3 regions of the Methylobacterium sp. 22177 genome follow, and region 2 is predicted to be linked to each of the others. Evidence: riboswitches for the same ligand, from Rfam matches in the RefSeq annotation. Region 2 holds a riboswitch; each other region holds the start of a gene.
What was found. Region 2 has a riboswitch for cobalamin ahead of ACTJK8_RS28670 (TonB-dependent receptor plug domain-containing protein). Riboswitches for the same ligand answer to the same signal wherever they lie in the genome.

Region 1 (4,278 bases), on a different contig from region 2:
GCCCGGGACCGGAAGCTCTTGGCCAGCGTCGCGGCGGCGAGTCGGGTCTTGGCGATGATCAGGCAGCCGGCCGTATCCTTGTCCAGCCGGTGGACGAGGCGCGGCTTCTGGCCGTCCGGACCCGTGAGGGCGGCGAGCAGGCCGTCCACGTGGCGGACCGTCCCCGAACCGCCCTGGACCGCGAGGCCGAAGGGCTTGTTGAGGATCATCATGTCGGCGTCCTCGTAGAGGATCAGCGACCGGATGAACGCCGCGTCGTCCTGCTCGCGGGCGGCGCTGCGCGGCCGCTCGGTAGGCTGGTCCAGGCGCAGCGGCGGCACGCGCACGCTCATGCCCGGCTCCAGCCGGTCGTTCGGCTTGGCGCGCTTGCCGTCGACCCGCAATTCGCCCTTGCGCACGATGGTCTGCACGCGGGTGAAGGGCAGGAGCGGGAAGCGGGCGGTGAGGAAGCGGTCGATCCGCATCCCGGCCTCGTCCGGCTCGACCGTCAGGGTCTGCACGCCGGAGGCGAGGGTCGCGGAGGCGGCGGCGCGCTGCTCGCGCCGGGTCGGACCGGGCGCGGGGGCGGCGGCAAGGGCGGGGGAGGGGGCCGCCGAGCGCCTGGCCGGAGGCCGGCTGCCGGGCTTGGCCGCGGCGGCGTCCCGCGGTGCGTCGTCGCGCGGTGCGGCGACGTCGCGGCGCGGCTTCGGGGGCCGGGCCGGCGCGGAGACCGCAGCGCCCTGCGATCCCCAAGGATCGCGGGTGCCGGCATCCTCGCCGCGGTTGCGGGCCGCGCGCTCGGCGGCGTCGCGGGCGCTGGTGCGCGGGCCCGTGCGGGCGCGGCCGTCGGCCTGGGCCTTGCCGCCCCTGAACTTGCCCGCATCGAACTTGCCGGCCTGGGGCTTGCGCCCCTTCGGCCCGCCGCTTCTGGGAGGTCGTGTCGTCATGCTTCCGCCGGCACCCGTCTTCGCGTCGGACGGAGCGTCCAAGCGCATGGGCCGCGGCGTCGCGGACGTCCGGACCGATGGGATTGCCCGGCTGTAGCATCGCCCGCGCCGAGCGGCAAAGGCGGTGGGCCGGCTCGGTCCGTCAGGGCTCCGCGTCCCACGCGTCGCGGAGCCGGGCCTTCAGGCCTGCGGGGAAGAGATCCGGACCGCCCGGGACGTCGAGCCCGTCCAGATCGCACCACCGGGCCACGCAGGCGGTGCCGGAATCCTCGTGGAAGACGAAGCGCTCCGGCCCGTCGAACAGCCCCGGCGGCAGGGCGACGGGGAACAGGAACAGCACCTCGTGCCCGACCTGCCCCTCGTGCGTGAAGATGTTCTCCATGACGCGGGGGCCGCCGAGCACCGAGACGGTGACGCCGAGTTCCTCCCGGAACTCCCGGATCAGGGCGTCCTCGACCCGCTCGCCGAAGGCGACGCTGCCGCCGAGGGGCCGGACGCCTTTCAGGCGCCCGTCATCCGCGCGGACCTCCGCCACGAGCAGGCTGTTGCCGCGCCGGGGCAGGCCCAGCGCCTTCACGCGAATCTCCGCAGGGGGCCGCCAGACCGTCATCCCGCACCGGCTAGCCCGTCGTCGGCGAGGCCGCAACGGCTCGGTGCCCCGCGCGCCGATCCACGGCAACAAACGGACACGCGGTTGACGCCCGGGCCCGCTACGGCCAAGCTGTGCTCGACGGTTCCCCTCGGGGATCAAAAGGGAACGCGGTGAGGGGTTCGCCCCGAAGCCGCGGCTGCCCCCGCAACTGTGAGCGGCGAGCCCTTCACCACCACGTCACTGGGTCACCCCGGGAAGACGGTGCGAGGGCGGCGACCCGCGAGCCAGGAGACCTGCCGTCAGCCGTGGTCACACGCGAAACGCGCCGGGCGGGGTGTCCTGGCGGGTGTCGAGGCGCCGCCAGTCCCGAGGGGAGGCGGTCGCCGAGGCCTCGTTCGCGGTGACGTGCCACAGCAAGCGCGCCCGCGACGCCGTTTCCCATGCCCGTCTCCGCCGCCTCGAGACCCTCGAGCCCTGTCCCGGGACGCCGTCGCGCGCCCGCACAGGCTGAGCCATCCGGACGGCCGACGCGTTGTAATGTTATTACAATGCGTGTACGACGCGGGGGCCGGCGCGCGCCGTGCACGGACCGCTTCTCCCATGTCATTCTCGACCTATCGCTCCCGCCTCGGCGGGCGGGCCCCGCTCTGCGGCGTTCTCCTCGCGCTCCTCGCCGGCCCGACCGCCGCCCAGGAGGCGGTCACCCTGGATGAGCTGTCCGTCGCGGGCGCGGGCGGCGACCCGAGCCGCCTCCCGCCGAACGGCCTCAACCTGCGCACGCCCGACCGGACCGCGAGTCGCCTCGGCCTGACGCCGCTGGAGACGCCGGCCAGCCTCGACATCGTGTCGGGCGAGACCGCGCGGCTCCGCGGACAGGATACGATCGCCGAGGCCGTGATCCAGGACGCGACCGGCATCACCACCATCGCGGCGCCCGGCAACGGCAACGGCGCGTTCACGTCCCGCGGCTTCGCCGGGCCGAACTCGATCCAGCAGCTCTACGACGGCACGCGCTTCTACGTCGGCGCCAACACCGTGACCTTCCCGTTCGACACGTGGAACGTCGAGCGGATCGAGGTGCTGCGCGGGCCGTCCTCGGTGCTCTACGGCGACGGCGCCATCGGCGGCGTCATCAACGTGGTTCCGAAGAAGCCGGTCTTCGTGCCGGTCAACGCCGCCCGCGCGGTCATCGGCACCGACGGGGTCGCGCGCCTCGCCCTCGATTCCGGCGGCCCGCTGGGCCAGGCGGAGTACGGCGACACCTTCGCGTACCGCCTCAACGTCAGCGGCAACCGCGCCGACGGCTGGATCCGGCCGGAGGGCGATTTCCGCAACCTCGCGGTCTCCGCCGCCCTGCTGTTCCGGCCGAGCGCCGACCTCGCGTTCACGCTGAGCCACGATCTCGGCTACCAGGAGCCCGCCCGCTACTGGGGCACGCCGCTCGTCGCGGGACGGATCCCGGACCTCATACGGTTCAACAACTACAACGTCCGCGACGCGAAGATCACCTGGGCCGACAACTGGACCCAGCTCAAGACCGAGTGGTCCCCCTCGGCCGACATCACGATCCGCAACACCGCTTACCGGCTCACCAGCCGGCGCCACTGGCTCGACGTCGAGCAGTACAGCTACAACCGCGGCACCGGGCTCGTGGACCGGGGCGACTACCTGGAGATCTACCACAGCCAGGAGCAGGTCGGAGACCGCCTCGACGCGACGTTCCGCGGGAGCCTGTTCGGGCTGCCGAACCAGTTCGTGGCCGGGTTCGACGTGAACCACATCGATTTCCGCCACACCAACAACTTCTACTTCGACCAGACCACCAGCGTGCCGCTCACCGGCTACGATCCGGGCCTGTTCCCGCAGAACGGGCGGGCCCGTCCGGCCTACGCCACGCAGACGAGCCAGGCCTCGGTCTTCGCCGAGGACCGGCTGATCCTGTCGGACAAGCTCTCGTTCCTCACCGGCGTGCGCCTCGACGTGCCGACGCTCAATCGGGAAGACCTGCAGACGGGATCGCGGTTCGAGAGGACCTACCGGGCGCTCGGCTACCGGTTCGGCCTCGTCTACAACCCGACGCCGGACAGCGCGCTCTACGCCCAGTACAGCTTCGCCACCGACCCGGTGAACAGCCTGATCACGCTGTCGCAGTCGCTGGCCGGCTTCAAGCTCGCGACCGGCGATCAGGTCGAGATCGGCGCCAAGGGTCTGGCCTTCGACGGCGCCCTGGAATGGACCGTCGCGGGCTACCGGATCGTCAAGGACAACCTGATCTCGGCGATCCCCGGACAGCCGACGCTCTCGACGCAGGTCGGGAGCCAGTCCTCGCAGGGTTTCGAGCTGGCGCTCGGCTGGCGCTTCGCGCCGGGCTGGCGCCTCGACGGCAACCTCGCGCTCCTGCACGCGCAGTACGACCGGTTCGACCAGACGGTGAACGGCGCCACGGTCTCGTATGCCGGCAACCAGCCGATCGACGTGCCGGAGCGCGTGGCCAACCTCTGGCTGACCTGGGACGTCACCCGCGACTGGACCGCGCGGGTCGGGCTGCAGAACGTCGGGCAGGTCTACAGCGACTTCGGCAACACGGCGCGGCGCCCGGCCTACAACCTCGTCAACGCGGTCCTGGACCATCAGGTGACGGCGGATTCGCGCCTGTCCGTGCGGGTCTACAACCTGTTCGACAAGGTCTACGCGATCTCGGGCAACGCGGTGAACGGGGTCGGCACCAACTGGCTGCTCGGGCGCCCGCGCTCGGTCGAG
Region 2 (4,278 bases):
AGAACCTCGGCAATCGCCCGCTGCTGAGCGTTTGTCCCGACGAAATCGATCTCGACGGCAAGGCGGCGTCCGTCCTTCTCACGCACGCCGTCACGCCCAAGCGTCCAGCCGGCGGCATCGAGCATGCGGGAGGCCGCGGCCCGGTCGAAGCCGTAGGGCTTCAGCCCGACGTCGGCGTACGGCACGCGCGGCGCAAACAGGAAGTCCGCGCGCGGCTCGATCCCGTCGAGTACCGTCCGGACCAGCGTGTCCTTGTCGACGGCGTGGTTGATGGCGAGGCGGACCGCCCGATCATCGGTCGGGAAGCGCGCGGAGTTCATCGCCAGCACCCGGGTCGCCAGCGGCGGCGAGACCGCTGCGGCAAAGTTCGGGGCCATGTCCCGAAGGCGGACGAAGGCTTCCGAAGGAATCTGGCCGGCCGCGCCATAGACGAAGTCGATCTCCCCCGTCTGCAGGGCGATGACGCGGGTGTTGGGATCGGGGATGACCTTGACGACGAGCCGGTCGAAGATGGGTCTCGGGCCCCAGTAACCCGGGGTGCTCTCGAACGTGTCGGAGACGCCGAGCTGAGTATCGACGAGCCGCCACGGCCCAGTGCCGACCGGCGCCCTGATGCCGACGGCCGTCGTACCGCCAGGGCCCATGGCGCTCGGAGACAGGAACCGGAAGGGCCGCGGCAGGGAAAGTTCGAGCAGCGTCGGGTAGTGCGGCGCCTTCAGGACGAGGCGGAACGCCAGAGGCCCGACAACTTCTGTGCGTTCGATCTGCTGGACGAGATCGAGCCACGCGTGCCGCGGACGGTTGGCCAGGATCGCGTCGAAGTTCGCCTTGACCGCTTTCGCGTCGAAGGGCGTGCCATCACTGAAGGTCACGCCGGGGCGCAGTACGAAATCGTAGGTCCGCCCGTCCTCAGAGATGGTCCACGAGGTCGCGAGCCAGGGCTCGACCGATCCATCACCGCGGTACTTCACCAAAGGCTCGTAGACGCTCGCCTGCGCGAACATCTGGTTGGGCGCGTAGAGGTGCGGGTTCAGCGGTCCGACATTCGAGGGCCACGAGTAGGTGAGTTGCCCGGCGGCTGTCTGGGGCGGTCCGAGGAAGCTCGCCGCCATCGCGGCGACGGCGAGGGTCGCCAACTTGGTCATGTATGGGTCGCGGTATGAGGATCGCCGCCGAACATCATACACCGCCCAAGCTTGACCGTGAACCCTTTCCAACAGGGTGTTCACCGCGACCGAGGATTGGACACCCTTCGCTAAGGTGTTCAGTACGTCCCACCTCTATCCTGTGGGAGCCCGGCGGACGTTCGTCGCTTGGCGAGGGTGTGAATTCAAAACGGATCGGCGGAAAGCCACACTGCTTAGACATCAACCGACGCCTCAAATGCCACACATCTGAACAACGTGCTTCCGTGCGTTGACGGATAGATGCACCGCAGCCTAGCTTGAGCAAGACGGTTCCCCTCGGGGATCAAAAGGGAACGCGGTGAGGTCAGGCCCGTGAGGGCTCGGCCGATACCGCGGCTGCCCCCGCAACTGTAAGCGGCGAGTCCTTCATCACCACGTCACTGGGCGGCCTCGTCCGGGAAGACGATGAGAGGGCGACGACCCGCGAGCCAGGAGACCTGCCGTCAGCCGTGGTCACACGCGGAGCTTGCCGGGCGGGGTGTCCTGGGAGGTGTCGCGGCGCCGTGGTTCCTTGGAGGACGCGACCGCCGAGGCCTCGTTCGCGGTGACGTGCCACAGCCGTCCCCCGAGGCCGTCCCGTGTCCAGTCCCGTTTCCTCCGCGCTCCGGCGCACGCTGGCGCTGTCCTGCGCCGCATCCGCGCTGCTCGTCTCCATTCCCGCCCGCGCGCAGCAGGTCGCCGCGCCCTTCGCCGATGCCCAGGGAGGCGCGCAAGCTGCGGTCTCCCTGTCCGAGATCTCCGTGTCGGCTACCGGCGTGCCGACGCCAATTGCCAACACAGGATCGAGTGTCACCGTGCTCACCGACCGCCTGCTTCAGGAGCAGCAGCGCCGGACGGCGCCGGATGCTCTGCAGCAGGTGCCGGGCCTCAACGTCGTGCAGACCGGCGGCGCCGGCGGCCAAACCTCGGTCTTCATCCGGGGCACCAACTCGAACCACGTGAAGGTCCAGATCGACGGCATCGACGTCAACGACCCCTCGACCCCGAACCGCGCCTTCGACTTCAGCCAGCTCCAGACCTACGACCTCTCGCGGATCGAGGTGCTGCGCGGGCCCCAAAGCGGCCTCTACGGGGCCGACGCCATCGGCGGCGTCATCTCCGTCGTCACCAAGCGCGGCGAAGGGCCGGCTCGGGCGACGGCGACCGTCGAGGGCGGCTCGTTCGGCACCTTCAACCAGTTCGGCAACATCTCCGGCTCGGAGGGGATCTTCGACTACTCGGTGTCGGTCGGCCACATCCGGCAATCCGCCGTCCAGGTCACGCCGTTCGAATTGCTGCCTCGCGGGGTGCCGTTGCGGACCGCCTTCACCGACATCAAGACGGTCTCGACCAAGCTCGGGGCGCAACTCACCGACGAATTCCGATTCAACTACGTGCTGCGCTTCTCCGACAGCGCCTATCTCGACCAGGCCGACGGCGGTTTTCCGTACGTGCCGCTGCCGTACCGGAACCTCAACGACCAGCAGCAACTGATCATGAGGGGCGAGGCCGAGTGGACGCCGGTGCCGGGCTTCCACAACGTCTTCGGGGCGAACTACTCGAAGTTCGACCGCCTGTTCGCCGGCCCGCTCGACCCGCTCGCGCCGCCGACGCCCACCACCTACCTCGGTGAGCGGACCCGGTTCGACTACCGCGGCGACTGGCAGGTCTCACCCGGCAACCTCGTCCTGTTCGGGGCCCAGCGCGAGGACGAGCGCTTCGAGACGACCGGCATCGACCGGTCCAACGGCAACACCGCCGGCTTCGCCGAGCTTCAGACGACGCCCTTCGCGGGAGCCGCGCTGGTCGCCAACATCCGCCACGACGCGAACGACCAGTTCGGCGGCGCGACCACCTTTCGGGTGGCGCCGAGCTACATCGTGCCCGGCACCGATACCCGCCTGAAGGGCAGCGTCGGCACCGGCTTCAAGCCGCCGACCCTGAGCCAGCTCTACCAGGACTACCCGGGCTTCCGCTTCTTCGGGAACCCGAACCTGCGGCCGGAGGACAGCTTCGGGTTCGACGGCGGCTTCGAGCAGCCGCTGTTCGACGGGTTCATGACCGTGGGCGCGACCTACTACCAGACCGATTTCAAGAACCTGATCCAGACGGCCTACTACCCGACCTTCTCCACCAACGTGAACGTCGGTCGGGCGACCGCCTACGGCACCGAGAGCTTTGTCGCCCTGCGCTTCAACGAGTCCTGGAGCGGGCGGCTGGACTGGACCACCACTGTGACGAAGGACGAGATCGCCCACCAGGAGCTGCTGCGTCGGCCTCGCAACAAGGTCAGCGCGACCGCGATCTGGAACCTGATGCCGGGCTTGACCATGACCGGCACGCTCATCGTGCTGGGGTCGTTCGTGGACGGGAACAGGGACTTCTCCGTGCCCCGCCTGAAGGCCCCCGGCTTCACGCTGGTGAACCTGTCAATCAACTACGCCTGGAGCGAGACCCTGACGGTGTTCGGGCGGATCGATAACCTGTTCGACCAGCGCTACCAGAACCCGACCGGCTTCCAGGGCCCGGGGCTCGCCGTCTACGGTGGCGTCCGCGTGGCGTCGTTCTGAGGTCGCCGATGCCGTCGCGCCGCATGCTTGCCCTCACGGCAATCCTGTCCGCCGTACCCATGGGTGCAGCGGCGGCACCCGTGCGGGTAGTCTCGATGAACTTATGTGCCGACGAGCTCGTCCTGCGGCTGGCCGACCGCGACCAGGTGCTGGCGGTCACCTATCTCGCTCGCGACCCGCGTGGGTCGACGGTCGCAAGCGAGGCGGTCGGGCTGCCAGTGACGCGGGGTCTGACCGAGGAGGTCGTAGCCCTGAAGCCCGACCTTGTGATCGCCGGTGCGTTCACGACCCGCACGACGGTGGGCATGTTGAAGCGCGTCGGCGCCCCCGTGCTCGAACTCGGCGTGCCGGCCGACCTCGACGGCGTCCGTGCGCAGATCCGGCAGGTCGCGGCGGCGCTCGGCCATCCCGAACGGGGCGAGGCGATGGTGGCGGCGCTCGATGCGCGTCTTGCCGCCATCTTGCCGGCCAAGCGGCCTCTACGCGCCCTGGTGATGCGTCCGAACGCCTTCACGGTGGCACCCGGCGGGCTCGGGGACGCG
Region 3 (4,278 bases), on a different contig from region 2:
AGCCCGCCGGGTGCCACCGTGAAGGCGTTCGGACGCATCACCAGGGCGCGTAGAGGCCGCTTGGCCGGCAAGATGGCGGCAAGACGCGCATCGAGCGCCGCCACCATCGCCTCGCCCCGTTCGGGATGGCCGAGCGCCGCCGCGACCTGCCGGATCTGCGCACGGACGCCGTCGAGGTCGGCCGGCACGCCGAGTTCGAGCACGGGGGCGCCGACGCGCTTCAACATGCCCACCGTCGTGCGGGTCGTGAACGCACCGGCGATCACAAGGTCGGGCTTCAGGGCTACGACCTCCTCGGTCAGACCCCGCGTCACTGGCAGCCCGACCGCCTCGCTTGCGACCGTCGACCCACGCGGGTCGCGAGCGAGATAGGTGACCGCCAGCACCTGGTCGCGGTCGGCCAGCCGCAGGACGAGCTCGTCGGCACATAAGTTCATCGAGACTACCCGCACGGGTGCCGCCGCTGCACCCATGGGTACGGCGGACAGGATTGCCGTGAGGGCAAGCATGCGGCGCGACGGCATCGGCGACCTCAGAACGACGCCACGCGGACGCCACCGTAGACGGCGAGCCCCGGGCCCTGGAAGCCGGTCGGGTTCTGGTAGCGCTGGTCGAACAGGTTATCGATCCGCCCGAACACCGTCAGGGTCTCGCTCCAGGCGTAGTTGATTGACAGGTTCACCAGCGTGAAGCCGGGGGCCTTCAGGCGGGGCACGGAGAAGTCCCTGTTCCCGTCCACGAACGACCCCAGCACGATGAGCGTGCCGGTCATGGTCAAGCCCGGCATCAGGTTCCAGATCGCGGTCGCGCTGACCTTGTTGCGAGGCCGACGCAGCAGCTCCTGGTGGGCGATCTCGTCCTTCGTCACAGTGGTGGTCCAGTCCAGCCGCCCGCTCCAGGACTCGTTGAAGCGCAGGGCGACAAAGCTCTCGGTGCCGTAGGCGGTCGCCCGACCGACGTTCACGTTGGTGGAGAAGGTCGGGTAGTAGGCCGTCTGGATCAGGTTCTTGAAATCGGTCTGGTAGTAGGTCGCGCCCACGGTCATGAACCCGTCGAACAGCGGCTGCTCGAAGCCGCCGTCGAACCCGAAGCTGTCCTCCGGCCGCAGGTTCGGGTTCCCGAAGAAGCGGAAGCCCGGGTAGTCCTGGTAGAGCTGGCTCAGGGTCGGCGGCTTGAAGCCGGTGCCGACGCTGCCCTTCAGGCGGGTATCGGTGCCGGGCACGATGTAGCTCGGCGCCACCCGAAAGGTGGTCGCGCCGCCGAACTGGTCGTTCGCGTCGTGGCGGATGTTGGCGACCAGCGCGGCTCCCGCGAAGGGCGTCGTCTGAAGCTCGGCGAAGCCGGCGGTGTTGCCGTTGGACCGGTCGATGCCGGTCGTCTCGAAGCGCTCGTCCTCGCGCTGGGCCCCGAACAGGACGAGGTTGCCGGGTGAGACCTGCCAGTCGCCGCGGTAGTCGAACCGGGTCCGCTCACCGAGGTAGGTGGTGGGCGTCGGCGGCGCGAGCGGGTCGAGCGGGCCGGCGAACAGGCGGTCGAACTTCGAGTAGTTCGCCCCGAAGACGTTGTGGAAGCCCGGCACCGGCGTCCACTCGGCCTCGCCCCTCATGATCAGTTGCTGCTGGTCGTTGAGGTTCCGGTACGGCAGCGGCACGTACGGAAAACCGCCGTCGGCCTGGTCGAGATAGGCGCTGTCGGAGAAGCGCAGCACGTAGTTGAATCGGAATTCGTCGGTGAGTTGCGCCCCGAGCTTGGTCGAGACCGTCTTGATGTCGGTGAAGGCGGTCCGCAACGGCACCCCGCGAGGCAGCAATTCGAACGGCGTGACCTGGACGGCGGATTGCCGGATGTGGCCGACCGACACCGAGTAGTCGAAGATCCCCTCCGAGCCGGAGATGTTGCCGAACTGGTTGAAGGTGCCGAACGAGCCGCCCTCGACGGTCGCCGTCGCCCGAGCCGGCCCTTCGCCGCGCTTGGTGACGACGGAGATGACGCCGCCGATGGCGTCGGCCCCGTAGAGGCCGCTTTGGGGCCCGCGCAGCACCTCGATCCGCGAGAGGTCGTAGGTCTGGAGCTGGCTGAAGTCGAAGGCGCGGTTCGGGGTCGAGGGGTCGTTGACGTCGATGCCGTCGATCTGGACCTTCACGTGGTTCGAGTTGGTGCCCCGGATGAAGACCGAGGTTTGGCCGCCGGCGCCGCCGGTCTGCACGACGTTGAGGCCCGGCACCTGCTGCAGAGCATCCGGCGCCGTCCGGCGCTGCTGCTCCTGAAGCAGGCGGTCGGTGAGCACGGTGACACTCGATCCTGTGTTGGCAATTGGCGTCGGCACGCCGGTAGCCGACACGGAGATCTCGGACAGGGAGACCGCAGCTTGCGCGCCTCCCTGGGCATCGGCGAAGGGCGCGGCGACCTGCTGCGCGCGGGCGGGAATGGAGACGAGCAGCGCGGATGCGGCGCAGGACAGCGCCAGCGTGCGCCGGAGCGCGGAGGAAACGGGACTGGACACGGGACGGCCTCGGGGGACGGCTGTGGCACGTCACCGCGAACGAGGCCTCGGCGGTCGCGTCCTCCAAGGAACCACGGCGCCGCGACACCTCCCAGGACACCCCGCCCGGCAAGCTCCGCGTGTGACCACGGCTGACGGCAGGTCTCCTGGCTCGCGGGTCGTTGCCCTCTCATCGTCTTCCCGGGCGAGGCCGCCCAGTGACGTCGTGATGAAGGACTCGCCGCTTACAGTTGCGGGGGCAGCCGAGGCATCGGCCGAGCCCTCACGGGCGTGACCTCACCGCGTTCCCTTTTGATCCCCGAGGGGAACCGTCACTGCTCAGCTACAGCCTCACGAACTCGAGAGTCAACGCGAGCATCGGAATAGCGCCGCGGTGACGCCGGCTTCGGCGTTTGGCCAGCTCCTGCAATGGGTCGAACGACCGCTCTTTGGGTTTGATGCTTCAAAGCCGACTAGCCGGAAACCACCCAACCCAGCCGTCCGGACCGCCCAACGGAGCTTCCCAGAAGCGGACACTTGTCGGCCGCTCGGCAAATTCGGTTCGGGATGGAAAGCGCCTGGGGCGTCCTACCCGCAATTCAAACGTCGAATGGCCAGCGCACGCATGCGCTTCTCATGCCTTGATCAGTCAGCCGCCGGCAGCCTTATGCGAGAAGACCGGTTCCAGGGATCACCTTCAGCAAGGAGCCGACCTTGCTCGACAAGGGCAACGAGGCGCATCTGCAACATCAAGTCGCCAACTTGCCTATATGGCTCGGAACTTTCTCCAAAGGCTTCATGGATGATGCTCGCGACCGATTTCCATTCTGAAGTCGCTTGCGCCTCGATAATCGGATCAAAGTGGTCAATCGTCGTTGAAACTAGCCTTGCTTCTTTGATGATCCGGAACGGCGCATTCTCAGACTGAAGGTACTGCCATAGCTTTCGGTTTTCATGTCTCTCTTCCACGGTCATTGGCACTTGTTGACCGAGGAGCGATCTCATGGCATCCGCGCCCATTATCGAGACTGATTGGGGTTGGTACACTATCGTTGAACCGTCCCGCATTTTCGAGGAGACCTGCCGCCCCGTCACGTCGATGATATAGAAAGGGCGCTCTCCAAGCCAAGCATTCAACGCGATGAAAAAGCAATATTCAGAAGCGGTATGCCGACTGAACCAGACGATCGGGTAGCCGTCTGTCGTGGCCACACGCTCCCAGAACTGATCGACTTCATTCTCCGTTTCAGGGCCACCATACCACTGCCTCCACCATGCTGCCCGCGTAGCAGGATCAAGCGGGTGGATAGGCCCACAACTGAGATCGTCCCGAAAATTGAGCACCTCAATGTCCTGACCTGCGTTGCGCAGCGCCTGAACGAGGCTACCACCGGCTGTATCACTGGGGGTGATGTGGAAGATGCCCATACCAGCAAGTTAACATGATTTGCCCCCGGCATAAACCGCGCTGATATTGTCGATTATCTGCGCTAGAATAGAGGCTTATTGCTCAGTTGGCTTCGTCCGCAAAGGGGCCGGAGCTGGCGAGGAGGTAGCGTCCGCTTTCTTACGTTGATGCCCGAACGCAGACCGGCGAAAAACCACCCTGAGCCGCCATTCCGGTGGCGACCCAACCCGGACGCTCAGATCAATTTTATAGCTTCCCCAAAGCAGACCTTACGGGATGTCTATCCCGTACTGAACGTTGGCAGGATGTCGTCCGCTATCCGCACGATAGTTATCCCGCCTTCGATCATGGCAAACTTGGCGCCCGACAGGGCGCCGTCTCGGAATAC

Region 1: another riboswitch for cobalamin. It lies ahead of ACTJK8_RS13725 (TonB-dependent receptor); the one in region 2 lies ahead of ACTJK8_RS28670 (TonB-dependent receptor plug domain-containing protein).
Region 3: another riboswitch for cobalamin. It lies ahead of ACTJK8_RS30630 (TonB-dependent receptor plug domain-containing protein); the one in region 2 lies ahead of ACTJK8_RS28670 (TonB-dependent receptor plug domain-containing protein).

The regions. Positions count from the first base shown of each region.
Region 1 is NZ_JBQEPK010000012.1:98,317-102,594, reverse strand. Features, by position in the region: gene ACTJK8_RS13735 (RluA family pseudouridine synthase) at 1-926, opposite strand, end outside; gene ACTJK8_RS13730 (NUDIX hydrolase) at 1,069-1,503, opposite strand; cobalamin riboswitch at 1,641-1,833, shown strand; gene ACTJK8_RS13725 (TonB-dependent receptor) at 2,119-4,278, shown strand, end outside.
Region 2 is NZ_JBQEPK010000056.1:216-4,493, reverse strand. Features, by position in the region: gene nikA (nickel ABC transporter substrate-binding protein) at 1-1,145, opposite strand, end outside; cobalamin riboswitch at 1,438-1,646, shown strand; gene ACTJK8_RS28670 (TonB-dependent receptor plug domain-containing protein) at 1,766-3,736, shown strand; partial or broken gene ACTJK8_RS28665 (ABC transporter substrate-binding protein) at 3,745-4,278, shown strand, end outside.
Region 3 is NZ_JBQEPK010000072.1:11,804-16,081, reverse strand. Features, by position in the region: partial or broken gene ACTJK8_RS30635 (ABC transporter substrate-binding protein) at 1-524, opposite strand, end outside; gene ACTJK8_RS30630 (TonB-dependent receptor plug domain-containing protein) at 533-2,503, opposite strand; cobalamin riboswitch at 2,623-2,831, opposite strand; gene ACTJK8_RS30625 (DUF3658 domain-containing protein) at 3,128-3,910, opposite strand.